Regions from separate parts of the Pantoea sp. X-Soil-TKNS-1207 genome, predicted to be linked through region 1. Evidence: predicted binding sites of a transcription regulator. Region 1 holds the regulator's gene; the other holds the start of a gene.
The links. Region 1 encodes PhoB, which activates phosphate uptake and scavenging genes when phosphate is short. Its sites were predicted from a motif close to CTGTCATAAAACTGNCNNAT; they were not measured.
Positions count from the first base shown of each region.

Region 2: a site for PhoB is predicted at 1,753-1,772, ahead of ugpB (sn-glycerol-3-phosphate ABC transporter substrate-binding protein UgpB). Genes of this name have one in related genera too.

Region 1 is NZ_AP035958.1:1,032,233-1,039,646, forward strand. Features, by position in the region: gene AC6I8V_RS04655 (AAA family ATPase) at 1-2,092, opposite strand, end outside; gene sbcD (exonuclease subunit SbcD) at 2,089-3,306, opposite strand; gene AC6I8V_RS04665 (hypothetical protein) at 3,486-4,391, shown strand; gene phoB (phosphate response regulator transcription factor PhoB) at 4,630-5,319, shown strand; gene phoR (phosphate regulon sensor histidine kinase PhoR) at 5,334-6,647, shown strand; gene AC6I8V_RS04680 (PstS family phosphate ABC transporter substrate-binding protein) at 6,769-7,414, shown strand, end outside.
Region 2 is NZ_AP035958.1:338,599-346,012, forward strand. Features, by position in the region: gene AC6I8V_RS01460 (high-affinity branched-chain amino acid ABC transporter permease LivM) at 1-185, shown strand, start outside; gene livG (high-affinity branched-chain amino acid ABC transporter ATP-binding protein LivG) at 182-949, shown strand; gene livF (high-affinity branched-chain amino acid ABC transporter ATP-binding protein LivF) at 951-1,664, shown strand; gene ugpB (sn-glycerol-3-phosphate ABC transporter substrate-binding protein UgpB) at 1,856-3,172, shown strand; gene ugpA (sn-glycerol-3-phosphate ABC transporter permease UgpA) at 3,233-4,123, shown strand; gene ugpE (sn-glycerol-3-phosphate ABC transporter permease UgpE) at 4,120-4,965, shown strand; gene AC6I8V_RS01490 (sn-glycerol-3-phosphate import ATP-binding protein UgpC) at 4,967-6,040, shown strand; gene ugpQ (glycerophosphodiester phosphodiesterase) at 6,037-6,780, shown strand; gene AC6I8V_RS01500 (DUF2756 domain-containing protein) at 6,777-7,052, opposite strand; gene ggt (gamma-glutamyltransferase) at 7,257-7,414, shown strand, end outside.

The sequences.
Region 1 (7,414 bases):
ACAGGCTGAAATCATCCTGCTGCTCCAGCGTGAAGGTAAGCGCCAGCTCACCGCTCAGCTCCTGCCATTGCTCGCTTAGCGCGGTGATTTGCTGGTCGAGATGGCTCAGCTCCTGCTGCAACGCCTGCTGTTGCAGCAGCGACAGCCGCTGCTGCTCACCTTTGGCGGTACCGGATTCTTTTAACTGCGTTTCCTGAGTTTGCAGGGCGACCAGCCGCTGCTGATTCTCGTCCGGCTCCAGCTGGCGATATTGTTCAATTGCCGGGTGCTGGCAGGAGCCGCACAGCGGGCAGGGCTGATCCGGTTGCAGCCGCGCGCGTTCATCGGCGAGCTGGGCGATGGTGCGCTCCAGATCGCAAATTTTCTGCACATCAACTCGTGCCTGATTGACGCGTTTCCACTCGTCGCGCAAGGCCTGCAACGCCAGTTCTTCCGTCTGATGCTGCTGTTGCAGCGTGGTGAGCTGCTGCTGACGCTGCTGGCGCTGCGGCTGGAGCGAACGCCACTGCGCGGCCAGTAAGGTCAGTTGCTGGCGCGCTGCACGCTGGGCCTGATGCTGTGCCAGGGCGTCGCGCAGTTGCTGAGCCGGATGTTGTGTTTCCAGCGCCGTCAGCGCCTGCTCCGCCTGCTGACGGGCCTGGCTGGCGGCGGTCGCGGCCTGTTGCAGTGGTCCGGCCGTCTGCTGACGTTCCGCGAAGGCCTGTTGCAGCTGGTCATGTTGCTGCTGCTGTTGCTGCTGCTGGGTGTTCAGCCCGTTAACCGCCTGCTCGCGTTCGTCCAGCCGCGTAATGTCGGCCTGCCATTGCGTGAGATGCTCACCCCAGTGCGCGACGCTGGCTTCGCGGCTGCGCCACTGCTGCTGCTCATCCCACTGCTGTTGTAAGCGTTCACTTTCCTGTAACTGCTGACTCAGCGCAGCGCTGCTGTGCTGCACCAGCTGTTGTTGCTGCGTGTGCTGCTGCTGTTGCTCACTGATCTGCTGATCGAGAGTGGCGATCTGCTGATCAAGCGGAATCACCTGTTCGGTCAGCAACGTCTCCAGCTGCTGATGCTGCGTCTGCGCCTGCTCGCGCGCCTGCTGTGCCGCCTGGTAACGGGCCTCGCCCTGCTGCTGGGCGCTGTGGGCCTGCTGTTGCTGATCCTGTAAACGCTGCGCCTGCTGCGCCAGGGCGTTCTGCTCCTGTTGCAGCTGTTCGCGCTGTTGCAGTTTGTCGCGTAGCTTTTCCGCCGGTTCGGCGCGCGCCAGTCGCAGCCGCTCGGCTTCGGCCTGCTGCCACGCATTTTCCGCCGCCTGCTGCGCCTGTTGCGCCTGCTGCTGCTCCTGCGCCAGCTGCTGCGCCTGGTGCAGCCATTGCTGCTGCTGCTGTGCTTCGGTCAGCTGCTGGTTGAGCGTCGTTTCCGTGGCGGTGAGTTGTTCCAGCTGTGCCGTCAGTTCTGCCCGGCGCGCCTCATCCAGCAACATCATGCCGCCAGCGCGGGCGCGCAGGGTATCCAGATCGGCGCGCGCGGTTTTGTAGCGCTCAAAAATCTGCATCGAAATCTGGCCGTAAATCTCGGTGCCCGTCAGCTCCTCCAGCAGTTCGGCGCGTTCGCCGGGTTTGGCATTGAGGAAGGCGGCGAACTGGCCCTGCGACAGCATCATTGAGCGGGTGAAGCGGGCGAAATCGAGGCCGGATAAGGTTTCGATCAGCCTGAGTTTGTCACTCACTTTGTCCGCGACGATCTGATTATCAGCGCAGCGCGCCAGCTCGACGCGCGGAGCCTGTAATTTACCGTCGGCCTGACCGCGCGCCCGGTTCTGGCTCCAGAAGGCGCGCCATGATTCGCCCTTGATTTCAAACTCCACCTCCGCCAGACATTCGGCGGTATCACGGGTGATCAGTTCGTTCTGGGTTTGCGACAGCACGCCGAGACGCGGCGTCTGGTGATAAAGCGCCAGGCAAATGGCATCGAGCAGGGTGGTTTTACCGGCACCGGTTGCGCCGGTGATGGCAAACAGCCCATTGCTGGCAAAAGGTTCACGGCGAAAATCGATAAACCATTCACCGCGCAGGGCGTTGAGATTTTTAAATCGCAGCGTGAGGATTTTCATGCTGAGGGGTTCTCCAGCGCGGCAAGGGTGGTGCGAAACAGCTGGGTCAGTTGCTCAGCCTGATCGGCATCCAGCTCTTCTTCCAGCGCCAGGCGGCGGGCAAACACCTCTTCAACCTGCAATTCGCTCAGGGTTTCATTATCCAGCCGCGCCAGGCTGCGCTGACGCTGCTCGCGGCTGCGGCGCACCAGCAGGACCTCCACCGGTAACGCCTCGGTCAGTTGTTCGATGCGGCGTTGCAGATCGCTGAGATATTCCTGCGTGGTGATCTCAATATCCAGCCATACCGGCTGGTCGGCATCGCCCTCTTTAAAGACCGCCAGCTGCGATTCGATCTCCGCCAGCGAGCCTTTCAGCATCTGCATCGGCTGAAATAACGGGATAGTCAGCGGCGTTACCGCATCAAGACCGGCGCTGAACTCAAGCAGGAACACGCTTTTGTCACGCCCCAGTTCGTCAAAGCTGAGCGGGATCGAGGAGCCGCTGTAGCGAATATGGTCGCTATCGGCAATGCGCTGCGCGCGATGAATATGGCCGAGGGCGATGTAATCCGCCGGGGGAAACGCCTGCGCCGGGAAAGCATCCAGCGTGCCGATATAGATATCGCGTACCGAATCGCTTTTAGTCACGCCAACGGTGGTGAGATGGCCGGTGGCGATAATCGGCAACGCGCCGCCCAGGGCTGCACGCTGCGCCTCGGCGGCGGCAAAGCAGTGCTGATAATGTTGTTCGATGGCTTCCAGCAGCGACAGCTGTTTTTCACGCCCGGACTGCCCGGCCTGGCTGCGCAGAATATCGCGCGGACGCAGGTAGGGGATGGCGCACAGCAGCGCGCCCGGCGTGCCATCACGCTGGTTCAGGGTCAGTACCTGCTGCTCGCCCTGCGGCGTGGCGCTGGTGATCACCCGGGTATTGAGGCAGGCGAGTAACTCGCGCGATTCATTCAGGGTGGCGACGGAATCATGATTACCGGCCAGCACAATCAGCTGGCAGTGGCTTTGCTGCAACGCCACCACAAAGCGGTTAAACATTTCACGGGCGTAGCTCGGCGGCGAGCCGGTATCAAACAGATCCCCGGCGACAATCAGCGCATCCACCTGATGCAGTTCAATTTGCTGGCGCAGCCAGTCGAGAAACGCCTGATGTTCCGGTGCGCGACTTTTACTGTAGAAGAACTGGCCCAGATGCCAGTCTGCCGTATGGATAATGCGCATGGATGCTCCCTGCCAGATTTAGCGTGGGGGGATTATATACGTTTGCTGCCGGGCTGGCATATCTCGTGACCGGGTTATATATCAGAGAGAAATTTCATCAATTCATCATGCCTCAGCTATTTAACCGCAGAGGAGAGCATGATTTAACTGAGTCTCTTTTTTATCAGGAGACGTAAAATATGATTAATCTATCAGGCATTGCTGGTTCCAATACCAGGGTGGATGCGGCGGGTAATAATGATCGGCCTGCGACTGCCGTTGCGGAGAATATAAATATAGTACAGAATTCCAGTGGCGGAATGGCATCATTTTTCGATTTAACATCCTTTGTTTCTCAACTTGAAGAGCGTGTTTTAAATATAAATCCCCGGCCGCTGCTGGAGGTGGGTGAATTCTTTGATACCCTTATTTATAACGAGAATAGAGGCAGCAAGATATTGATCAGACCTTTCGACCATCAGGTTCCTCCCGCCGGTGAGTTAGTTAAATTTACGCAGGCGGTGCAGGCGAAAATCAACGAAGCCAGAACGCGTCAGGATGGCGAATATTGTATGGCTACCGGCCGATTCTTTATTCTGCCTGCGCAGCAACGCTATTCCAGACGTACACCTGATAATCCGCAATTCTCAGCGTGTTTACAGCAAGGTCTGTTGTCGATGGTAATAAAGAAAGATTTTAATTACGATGCGCGTAATTGCCTGCCGGATTTTGTCGTAATGACAACGTTAGCAATGTCGTCAATAACGCGAGGGGAACACGTTGTTGAACGTGCGCATGTGTTTTACCTTGATGCATTCAGACCGAAGAATGTGAAAGAATTCCTGAATGTATTTGTCGATGTCATGCATCAAACCTGGCAGAAAGGGGATGAATTTGAAAAAATGGCGATAGTATTCGCTCTGGCGAATCTCGATGATGCCTGGCATCTCTCTAACGCGGCACCGGATTTTGCAGAGAAGATGTCGCATGAGGAATTCCTTGCTATACGTAATGAGGTGCTGGGGAAAGCGGAATTTGCTGACCTGAAATCTGCCATGGCGGTGGTAAGCGCATCAAATTACGAAACGGATCGCCCGTCGCCATAAGCCAGGAAACGGCCTGCCCGGCTGGCGCCTGCGTTGGTCCGGCCGGTAAAGAACAGTTTTCCTTAACAATCACCTGCCTGTCCTTTTCCCTCAGTCAGACTAAAATCCTGTTTCGGCTGTCACAATTCTCTCTTTGTGCGCAATTTTACCCGTTGGTTTTTTCATAAAAGTGTCATAAAACTGACGCATAATGACGCCGCAAATCCCAGTGACAGCCGTCATATCAGCAGGAGTAATAATGGCTAAGCGCATTTTGGTTGTGGAAGACGAAGCTCCCATCCGTGAAATGTTATGTTTCGTACTGGAACAAAATGATTACCAGCCAATTGAGGCAGAAGATTATGACAGCGCAGTGGGGAAGCTTATCGAACCCTGGCCTGATTTGATTTTGCTCGACTGGATGTTACCCGGCGGGAGCGGCATCCAGTTTATTAAGCATCTGAAACGTGAAGCGATGACGCGTGATATCCCGGTGATGATGCTGACAGCGCGCGGCGAAGAGGAAGATCGCGTACGCGGACTCGAAGTGGGCGCGGATGATTACATCACCAAACCGTTCTCACCCAAAGAGTTGATGGCACGTATCAAAGCGGTGATGCGCCGTATTTCACCGATGGCGGTGGAAGAGGTGATTGAGATGCAGGGGCTGAGCCTCGACCCTTCATCACACCGGGTGATGTCTGAAACCACGCCGCTGGAAATGGGGCCGACCGAATACAAACTGTTGCACTTCTTTATGACCCACCCGGAACGCGTTTACAGCCGCGAGCAGCTGCTGAACCATGTCTGGGGCACCAATGTGTATGTCGAAGATCGTACTGTCGATGTGCATATCCGTCGTTTACGTAAAGCGCTGGAGGTCTCCGGCCACGATCGCATGGTACAAACCGTACGCGGAACAGGGTATCGTTTCTCTGCCCGCTACTAAACGGAGTCTTTACCGTGCTGGAACGACTCTCCTGGAAGAGATTACTGACCGAGCTGGTGCTGGCTTGTCTGCCAGCATTGATTCTCGGTCTGCTGTTTGGTTATCTTCCCTGGCTGCTGCTGGTGACGGTGCTTGGCGTGTTGCTGTGGCACTGCTGGAACCTGATGCGGCTGTCGCACTGGCTGTGGGTCGATCGATCCATGACGCCGCCCGGCGGGCGCGCCAGCTGGGAACCTCTGTTTTACGGGCTGTATCAGATGCAGCTGCGCAACCGGCGACGCCGTCGCGAGTTGGGCAACCTGATCAAACGCTTTCGCAGTGGGGCCGAGTCGTTACCGGATGCGGTAGTCCTCACCACGGAAGAGGGCACCATTTTCTGGTGTAACGGTCTGGCGCAGCAGCATTTGGGTCTGCGCTGGCCGGAAGATAACGGTCAGAACATCCTTAACCTGCTGCGTTACCCGGAATTCTCCCGCTATATTCGCCAGCGCGATTTCAATAAGCCACTGACGCTGGTGCTGAACAATCAGCACCATATGGAGTTTCGCGTCATGCCCTACAGTGAAGGGCAGTGGCTGATGGTGGCGCGCGACGTCACGCAAATGCACCAGCTGGAAGGCGCGCGGCGTAACTTCTTCGCCAACGTCAGCCATGAGCTGCGCACGCCGCTGACCGTGTTGCAGGGCTATCTGGAGATGATGAACGATTCGGTGATGAACGAACGTTCCCGCAGCAAAGCGCTTCAGACCATGCAGGAGCAGACGCGACGCATGGATAGCCTGGTGAAACAGTTGCTGACGCTGTCACGCATTGAAGCGGCACCCGCCATCGATATGAAAGAAACCGTTGATGTGCCGACCATGCTGCTGCTGTTGCAGCGTGAAGCGGAAACCCTCAGCCAGGGCCGTCATGAGATCCATTTCCATACCGATCCGCATCTCAGGGTGCTGGGCAATGATGAGCAACTGCGTAGCGCCATCTCTAACCTGGTGTATAACGCGGTGAATCATACGCCGGATGGCACCCGTATCGACATCAGCTGGCTGCGTAATAAGCAGGGTGCCGAGTTTAAAGTGTGCGACAACGGACCCGGTATCAGTGCTGAACACCTGCCACGCCTGACTGAACGCTTCTACCGCGTGGATAAAGCGCGTTCGCGCGCCACCGGCGGCAGCGGTCTGGGACTGGCGATCGTTAAACATGCGCTCGGCCATCACAACACCCGACTGGAGATCACCAGCGTGCCGCATCAGGAGACCTGCTTTAGCTTTATCCTGCCGCCACGGTTGATTGTCGCCAGCGGGATACGGGAGAATGTGACGCAATAACTGTCGTAATGTCATTCAGTTAAGGCTCCTTCCGTAGCGGCGCGATTTATCGTGCCGCTACGCATAAGGTGAACGCTTTAACAGATCCAGATTACTCAAAAAACCGTCACGGAAATCCTGCATGAAATCGTTGTTGCTGTTCATTTTGCTGTCGTTCTCTGTGCTGGCGCAGGGGCAACAAACCATGCTGGCTGGCAATCTGAGCAGCGTTGGCTCCGATACCCTCGGTTATCTGATGACGCTGTGGGGCGAGGATTTCAGCCGTCAGTCACCTGGCGTCAATGTGCAGGTGCAGGCGGCGGGTTCCTCCACCGCCCCGACTGCGCTGGCCGCTGGCGCAGCGCAACTCGGCCCCATGAGCCGCCCGATGCAGGCTGATGAACGCCAGTTATTCACCTCACGTTATGGCTATCCGCCGCTGGCGGTGCCGGTGGCGCTGGATGCGCTGGTGGTGGTGGTTAACCAGGACAATCCGCTGACGCGTATCGATCCGCAGCAGCTCGATGCGCTGTTCTCGGTGACGCGTCTGTGCGGCGCGCAGCGGGTGCCGCAGCGCTGGGGCGATCTGGGGCTGAGCGACCCGCACTGGGCCACGCGTAGCATCCAGCGTTACGGCCGCAACTCCGCCTCCGGCACCTGGGGCTTCTTCAAGCAGCAGGTGCTATGTAAAGGGGATTTCCGCGCCGACGTGGCTGAGTTTCCCGGTTCTGCCGCCGTGGTTCAGGCGGTGGCCGCCGCGCCAGGCAGCATTGGCTACGCCAGTTTTG
Region 2 (7,414 bases), 690 kb from region 1:
CGGTGATCCTCGCCGCCGTGCTGCTGGTGGTGTCGCGCGAGCTGATGCGTGATCTGAATGAATACAGTATGTTGGTGCTGGGTGGCTTAATGGTGCTGATGATGATTTGGCGACCGCAGGGTCTGCTGCCAATGAAACGTCCGCATCTGAAACTGAAACAGGGTAAATCGGGAGAGCAGGCATGAGTCAGCCTTTATTAGCCGTCGAAGGCCTGATGATGCGTTTTGGTGGCCTGCTGGCGGTCAACAACGTGGCGCTGGAACTGCGCGAGCAGGAAATTGTGTCGCTGATCGGTCCGAATGGCGCAGGCAAAACCACGGTGTTCAACTGCCTGACGGGTTTCTATAAGCCAACCGGCGGCAGCATCAGGCTGCGCGATCAGCATCTGGCAGGGTTGCCGGGGCAGAAAATTGCGCGCATGGGCATTGTGCGTACCTTCCAGCACGTGCGCCTGTTCCGCGAGATGACGGTGATTGAAAACCTGCTGGTGGCGCAACATCAGCATCTGAAAAGCGGCGTGTTCTCCGGGCTGTTCAAAACCCCGGCGTTCCGCAAAGGGGAGAGCGAAGCGCTGGACCGTGCCGCCACCTGGCTGGAGCGCATCGGGCTGCTGGAGCTGGCTAACCGCCAGGCGGGCAACCTCGCCTATGGTCAGCAGCGTCGGCTGGAGATTGCGCGCTGCATGGTGACGCGCCCGGAGATCCTGATGCTGGACGAACCGGCCGCCGGTCTCAACCCGAAAGAGACTCATGAACTGGACGAGTTGATCGCCGAACTGCGCGGTACGCACAAGGTGTCGGTGCTGTTGATTGAGCATGATATGAAGCTGGTGATGGGCATTTCTGACCGCATCTACGTGGTCAATCAGGGAACGCCGCTGGCCAATGGCACGCCGGAAGAGATTCGTAATAACCCGGATGTGATCCGTGCCTATTTAGGAGAGGCGTAAGATGGCCAACCCGATGTTAACCATTGAAAACGTCAGCGCCCATTACGGCAAAATCCAGGCGCTGCATAACGTCAGCCTGTATATCAATCAGGGCGAAATCGTCACGCTGATTGGCGCTAACGGCGCGGGCAAAACCACGCTGCTCGGCACGCTGTGCGGTGAACCGCGCGCCACTCAGGGCACCATCAGCTTTGATGGCAAGATCATCACCGACTGGCAAACCGCACGCATCATGCGTGAGGCGATCGCCATTGTGCCGGAAGGACGTCGGGTATTTTCGCGCATGACGGTGGAAGAGAACCTGGCGATGGGCGGTTTCTTTGCCAGCCGTTCGCAGTATCAGGAACGCATTGAGCGCGTTTATGAACTGTTCCCGCGTCTCGCCGAGCGTAAAGTGCAGCGTGCCGGCACCATGTCGGGCGGCGAGCAGCAGATGCTGGCGATTGGCCGTGCGCTGATGAGCCAGCCGCGCCTGCTGCTGCTGGATGAGCCGTCGCTCGGTCTGGCGCCGATTATTATTCAGCAGATTTTCGACACCATTGAGCAGCTGCGTAGCGAAGGGATGACCATCTTCCTCGTGGAGCAGAACGCCAATCAGGCGCTGAAACTGGCCGATCGCGGCTACGTGCTGGAGAACGGTCACGTAGTGCTGGAGGACTCGGGCGAAGCGTTGCTGTCCAACGAAGCGGTGCGTAGCGCCTATTTAGGTGCCTGACCCCGTCGCGGCGCGATAAATCGCGCCGCGACGTAATGTGCGGTTGGCAAGACCGCACCAATCTAAACCAGACTCTCCTGTCACACTCCCGTCATTAACCTGTTATTTTTCCGTCATTTTCCCGTGTCATGTTACTTCGCGAACAAAAAAATGCGCGATTTCGCGCGTACCTACCCGCACAGGAAAACATTATGTCCGCTTTTACGCTTCGTCCCCGCCTGATGAGTGCACTGCTTGGTCTGGCGCTCAGCGGTAATGCGCTGGCTGCTACCGAGATCCCTTTCTGGCACTCAATGGAAGGCGAGTTAGGCAAAGAAGTCGATTCTCTGGCACAACGTTTTAACCAGGCTCATCCGGATTACAAAATCGTCCCGGTCTACAAAGGCAACTATGAACAGAGCCTGGCAGCGGGGATTGCCGCGGTCCGTACCGGCAAAGCGCCCGCCATTTTGCAGGTGTATGAAGTCGGCACGGCCACCATGATGGCCTCCAAAGCCATCGTGCCGGTACATCAGGTATTCCAGGACGCGGGTATCGCGTTTGATGAAAAACAGTTCGTCCCCACCGTGGCGGGCTACTACAGCGACTCCAGCGGCCATCTGATTTCCCAGCCGTTCAACAGCTCCACGCCGGTGCTGTACTACAACAAAGACGCCTTCAAAAAAGCCGGTCTGAACCCGGACCAGCCACCGAAAACCTGGCAGGAACTGGCAAAAGACGCCGATGCGCTGCGTAAAGCGGGCCTGACCTGCGGTTACGCCAGCGGCTGGCAGGGCTGGATCCAGATCGAAAACTTCAGCGCCTGGCACGCACTGCCGGTGGCAACCAAAAACAACGGCTTTGACGGCACTGACGCGGTGCTGGAGTTCAACAAGCCGATCCAGGTTCGCCATATCCAGATGCTGGAAGACATGAACAAGAAGGGTGATTTCACCTACTTCGGCCGTAAAGATGAATCCACCGCCAAGTTCTATAACGGCGATTGCGGTATCACCACCGCCTCTTCCGGTTCGCTGGCGGATATCAAACACTACGCCAAATTCAACTTTGGCGTCGGCATGATGCCGTATGACTCCACGGTGCCGAACGCTCCGCAGAATGCCATCATCGGTGGCGCCAGCCTGTGGGTGATGAAAGGCAAAGATGCCAGCACCTACAAAGGCGTTGCCGAGTTTATGCAGTTCCTGGCACAGCCGGAAATCGCCGCGGAATGGCATCAGAAAACCGGCTATCTGCCGATCACCACCGCCGCATATGAGCTGACTAAGCAGCAGGGCTTCTATGACAAGAACCCAGGCGCCGACATCGCTACGCGTCAGATGCTGAACAAAGATCCACTGCCGTTCACCAAAGGGATGCGTCTGGGCAACATGCCGCAGATCCGTACCATCGTGGACGAGGAGCTGGAAGGCGTGTGGACGGGCAAACAGTCACCACAGGCCGCGCTGGATAACTCAGTGAAACGCGGAAACGAACTGCTGCGCCGTTTTCAACAGCAGGTGAAGTAACCGTCACTCCGGGGCTGGCCTCATCGCCAGCCCCGATCTTTTTGTCTGGCCGAGTCTGCTATGTCCTCATCATCACGCCCCGTTTTTCGTTCCCGTTTGCTGCCTTATCTGCTGGTACTGCCACAGCTGGTGATCACCGCCATCTTCTTTCTGTGGCCGGCGGGTGAAGCGCTGTGGTATTCGCTGCAAAGCCTTGATCCGTTTGGTCTCTCCAGCACCTTTGTTGGACTGGATAACTTCAGACGACTGTTCAGCGATGAGTATTACCTGGCGTCCTTCTGGACCACCATTGAGTTCAGCACGCTGGTGACGGTGTGCGGCATGTTGTTTTCGCTGCTGCTGGCCGCGCTGGTGGATTACGTGGTGCGGCTGAAAAAGCTGTATCAGACCCTGCTGCTGCTGCCCTATGCGGTGGCGCCGGTGGTGGCGGCGGTGCTGTGGATGTTTCTGTTTAACCCAGGTCTCGGCCTGTTCAGCCATCTGCTCAATCAGATCGGTTACGACTGGAACTACGCGCAAAACAGCGGTCAGGCGATGTTCCTGATTGTACTGGCGTCGATCTGGCAGCAGATGAGCTACAACTTCCTGTTTTTCTTTGCGGCGCTGCAATCCATCCCCAAATCGCTGGTGGAAGCGGCGGCGATTGACGGTGCCGGACCGGTGCGCCGTTTCTTTAACCTGAGTCTGCCGTTGATCACCCCGGTGAGTTTTTTCCTGCTGGTGGTCAACCTGGTGTATGCCTTCTTCGACACCTTCCCGGTGATCGATGCGGCGACCGGCGGCGGTCCGGTGCAGGCCACCACCACGCTGATCTACAAAATTTATCGCGAAGGCTTTACCGGGCTGGACCTCTCCTCGTCGGCGGCGCAATCGGTGGTACTGATGTTGCTGGTGATTGGCCTGACTATCCTGCAATTCCGCTTTGTCGAGCGTAAGGTGCAATACCAATGATTGAGAACCGACGCGGGCTGGATATCTTCAGCCATACGCTGCTGGTACTGGGCGTGCTGACCATTCTGTTTCCGCTGTATGTCGCCTTCGTTGCCGCGACGCTGGATAACAACGCGGTGTATCAGGTGCCGATGACGCTGATCCCAGGCCACCATTTGTGGGACAACATTTCACGCATCTGGACCCAGGGCGTTAACGGCAGCGGTCCGGCTTTTGGCCTGATGCTGTTCAACAGCCTGGTGATGGCGCTTGGCATCACCGTGGGCAAAATTGCCGTCTCGATGCTGTCGGCGTTTGCGCTGGTGTGGTTCCGTTTTCCGCTGCGTACGCTGTTTTTCTGGCTGATCTTCATCACCCTGATGCTGCCGGTGGAAGTGCGTATTTTCCCGACGGTGGAGGTGATTTCGACGCTGCATATGCTGGACAGCTACAGTGGCCTGACGCTGCCGCTGATGGCATCGGCCACCGCGACCTTCCTGTTCCGTCAATTCTTTATGTCGCTGCCGGACGAGCTGATTGAAGCCGCGCGCATCGACGGTGCCAGCCCGATGCGTTTCTTCTGGGACATCGTGCTGCCGCTGTCGAAAACCAATCTGGCGGCGCTGTTCGTTATCACCTTTATCTACGGCTGGAACCAGTACCTGTGGCCGCTGCTGATTATCAATGATGCCAGCCTTGGCACCGCAGTGGCCGGGGTGAAAAGTATGATCAACACCAGCGGCGGGCCGACGCAGTGGAACGAAGTGATGGCGGCAATGTTATTAACCCTGATCCCACCGGTGGTGGTGGTTTTAGTCATGCAGCGTGCCTTTGTGCGTGGCCTGGTGGAGAGTGAGAAATAAAATGGCAGGCGTAACCCTTCAGACCGTCACCAAGTCCTATGACGGCAAAAATCAGATCATTCAGCCCCTGAACATCACCATCAACGAGGGTGAATTTATGGTGATGGTTGGTCCCTCCGGCTGCGGCAAATCTACGCTGTTGCGTATGGTGGCCGGGCTGGAGCGCGTCAGCTCCGGCGATATCTATATCGACGACAAACGCGTCACCGATCTGGAGCCGAAAGATCGCGGCATCGCTATGGTGTTCCAGAACTACGCGCTCTACCCGCATATGTCGGTGGAAGAGAACATGGCCTATGGCCTGAAAATCCGTGGCATGGGCAAAGAACAGATTCGCCAGCGCGTGCTGGAGGCGGCCCGCAGCCTGGAGCTGGATCATCTGCTGACGCGCCGCCCGCGCGAGCTGTCCGGCGGCCAGCGTCAGCGCGTGGCGATGGGGCGCGCCATCGTGCGTGAACCGGCGGTATTCCTGTTTGATGAACCGCTGTCGAATCTTGATGCGCGTCTGCGCGTGCAGATGCGCCTTGAACTGCAACAGCTGCACCGTCGTCTGCAAACCACCAGCCTGTACGTCACCCACGATCAGGTGGAAGCAATGACGCTGGCGCAGCGCGTGATGGTGATGAACAAAGGTATTGTGGAGCAGGTGGGAACGCCGGTTGAGGTGTACGAACGCCCGGCCAGCCAGTTTGTGGCGTCCTTTATCGGTGCGCCCGCCATGAACCTGCTGCCGGGGCAGATTAACGCCGATGGCACGCGTTTTACGCTGGATGCGTCACATGCGCTGCCGCTCGGCGACAGCAAAGCGAAGTGGGCCAATCGTCCGCTGACGCTCGGCATTCGCCCGGAGCATATCCAGCTTAGCAGCCGCGAGGCGGGCGGTATCCCGCTGCTGGTGGAAACCTTAGAGATGCTGGGTGCCGATAATCTGGCGCATGGTCGTATCGGTAATGCGCGATTGGTGGTACGTTTGCCGCACAGCGAACGCCCGCAGGCGGGCAGCACGCTGTGGCTCCATCTGCCGACGGATGCGTTACACTTTTTTGATTCTACCCATGGAAAGCGTCTGGAATGAGTAAGCACAACTGGCCTTATCCGCCCATCGTCGCCCATCGTGGCGGCGGTAAACTGGCCCCGGAAAACACCCTCGCCGCCATTGATATGGGCGCGCATTATCGCCATCAGATGATCGAGTTTGACGCCAAACTCTCCGACGATCGGCAGATTTTCCTGCTGCATGACGACACTCTCGACCGCACCAGCAACGGCTGGGGCATCGCGGGCGATCTGCCGTGGGACAAACTGGCGCAGCTCGACGCCGGTAGCTGGTTCAGCGGAGATTTTGCAGGCGAACCGCTGGCGCTGCTGAGCGATGTGGCGGCGCGCTGCCGTCAGCATCAGATGATGGCGAATATTGAAATCAAACCGACCACCGGCAAAGAGGTGGAAACCGGGCGCGATGTGGCATTAGCCGCGCGCGATCTGTGGCAGGGACAAACCGCGCCGCTGCTCTCCTCGTTTTCGTTCGAGGCGCTGGAAGCGGCGATGCGGGCCGTTCCAGAGCTGCCGCGTGGGTTGTTGCTCGATAGCTGGCATGAGGACTGGCAGGCGCTGACGTCGCAGCTGGATTGCGTCTCGATCCATCTCAATCACAAGTTGCTGGATGCGCAACGCACCGCGCTGCTGAAGGCGGCGGGGCTGCATATTCTGGTCTACACCGTGAATCAGCCCGCGCGGGCGCGCGAGCTGCTGAGCTGGGGCGTCGATGCCATCTGTACCGATCGCATCGATATCATCGGTCCTGACTTTCGTTAATTGGTGTTCTGCTGGCCCGGCTGCGTGGTGATGACGCGCTGCTGGGCGCTATCGCGATGTTCCTGCATTTTGCGCTGCAACTCCTGTTTCTGCTGCTGCTGATCCTGCTGCAACTTCAGTTTTTCCTGCTGCTGCTGGATTAGCATCTGCGTCTGCATCCGTTGCTGGCTCGGGTTATAGCCCGGCTGGTTCGGATTATTGGTGTTATTCAGCATGTTCGCCATGCCGCTTAGCGGCAGCAGCGCAGCGCAAACAATCAGCCATTTTTTCATGGTCATTCCTCCGTCAAAACCGCCGTGCTGTGTGTCAGTTGCGCCATGCGGGCGCGTAAGCGGCTGTCATAAGTTTATGCGATATTAAAAAGTGCCGTTCCAGGAGTGCGCCGAATTTAACGAAGCTGCTAATCTTTTTTCAGTGTTTGTAAACACTTGCATCAATGATAACAAATGTAAACAACTGAAAAGGATGGTAGCGGCATGAGGATACAAGGTTGTGTGCGCCAGTTGGGCTGGGCGTTGTTGATGAGTTTTACCGTGGTACAGGGCGCGCAGGCGGCGCCCAATAGCGCGCCACCGGTCTCTTACGGTGTGGATAGCGACACCTTCCACCCGGTGAAGGCGAAGCACGGCATGGT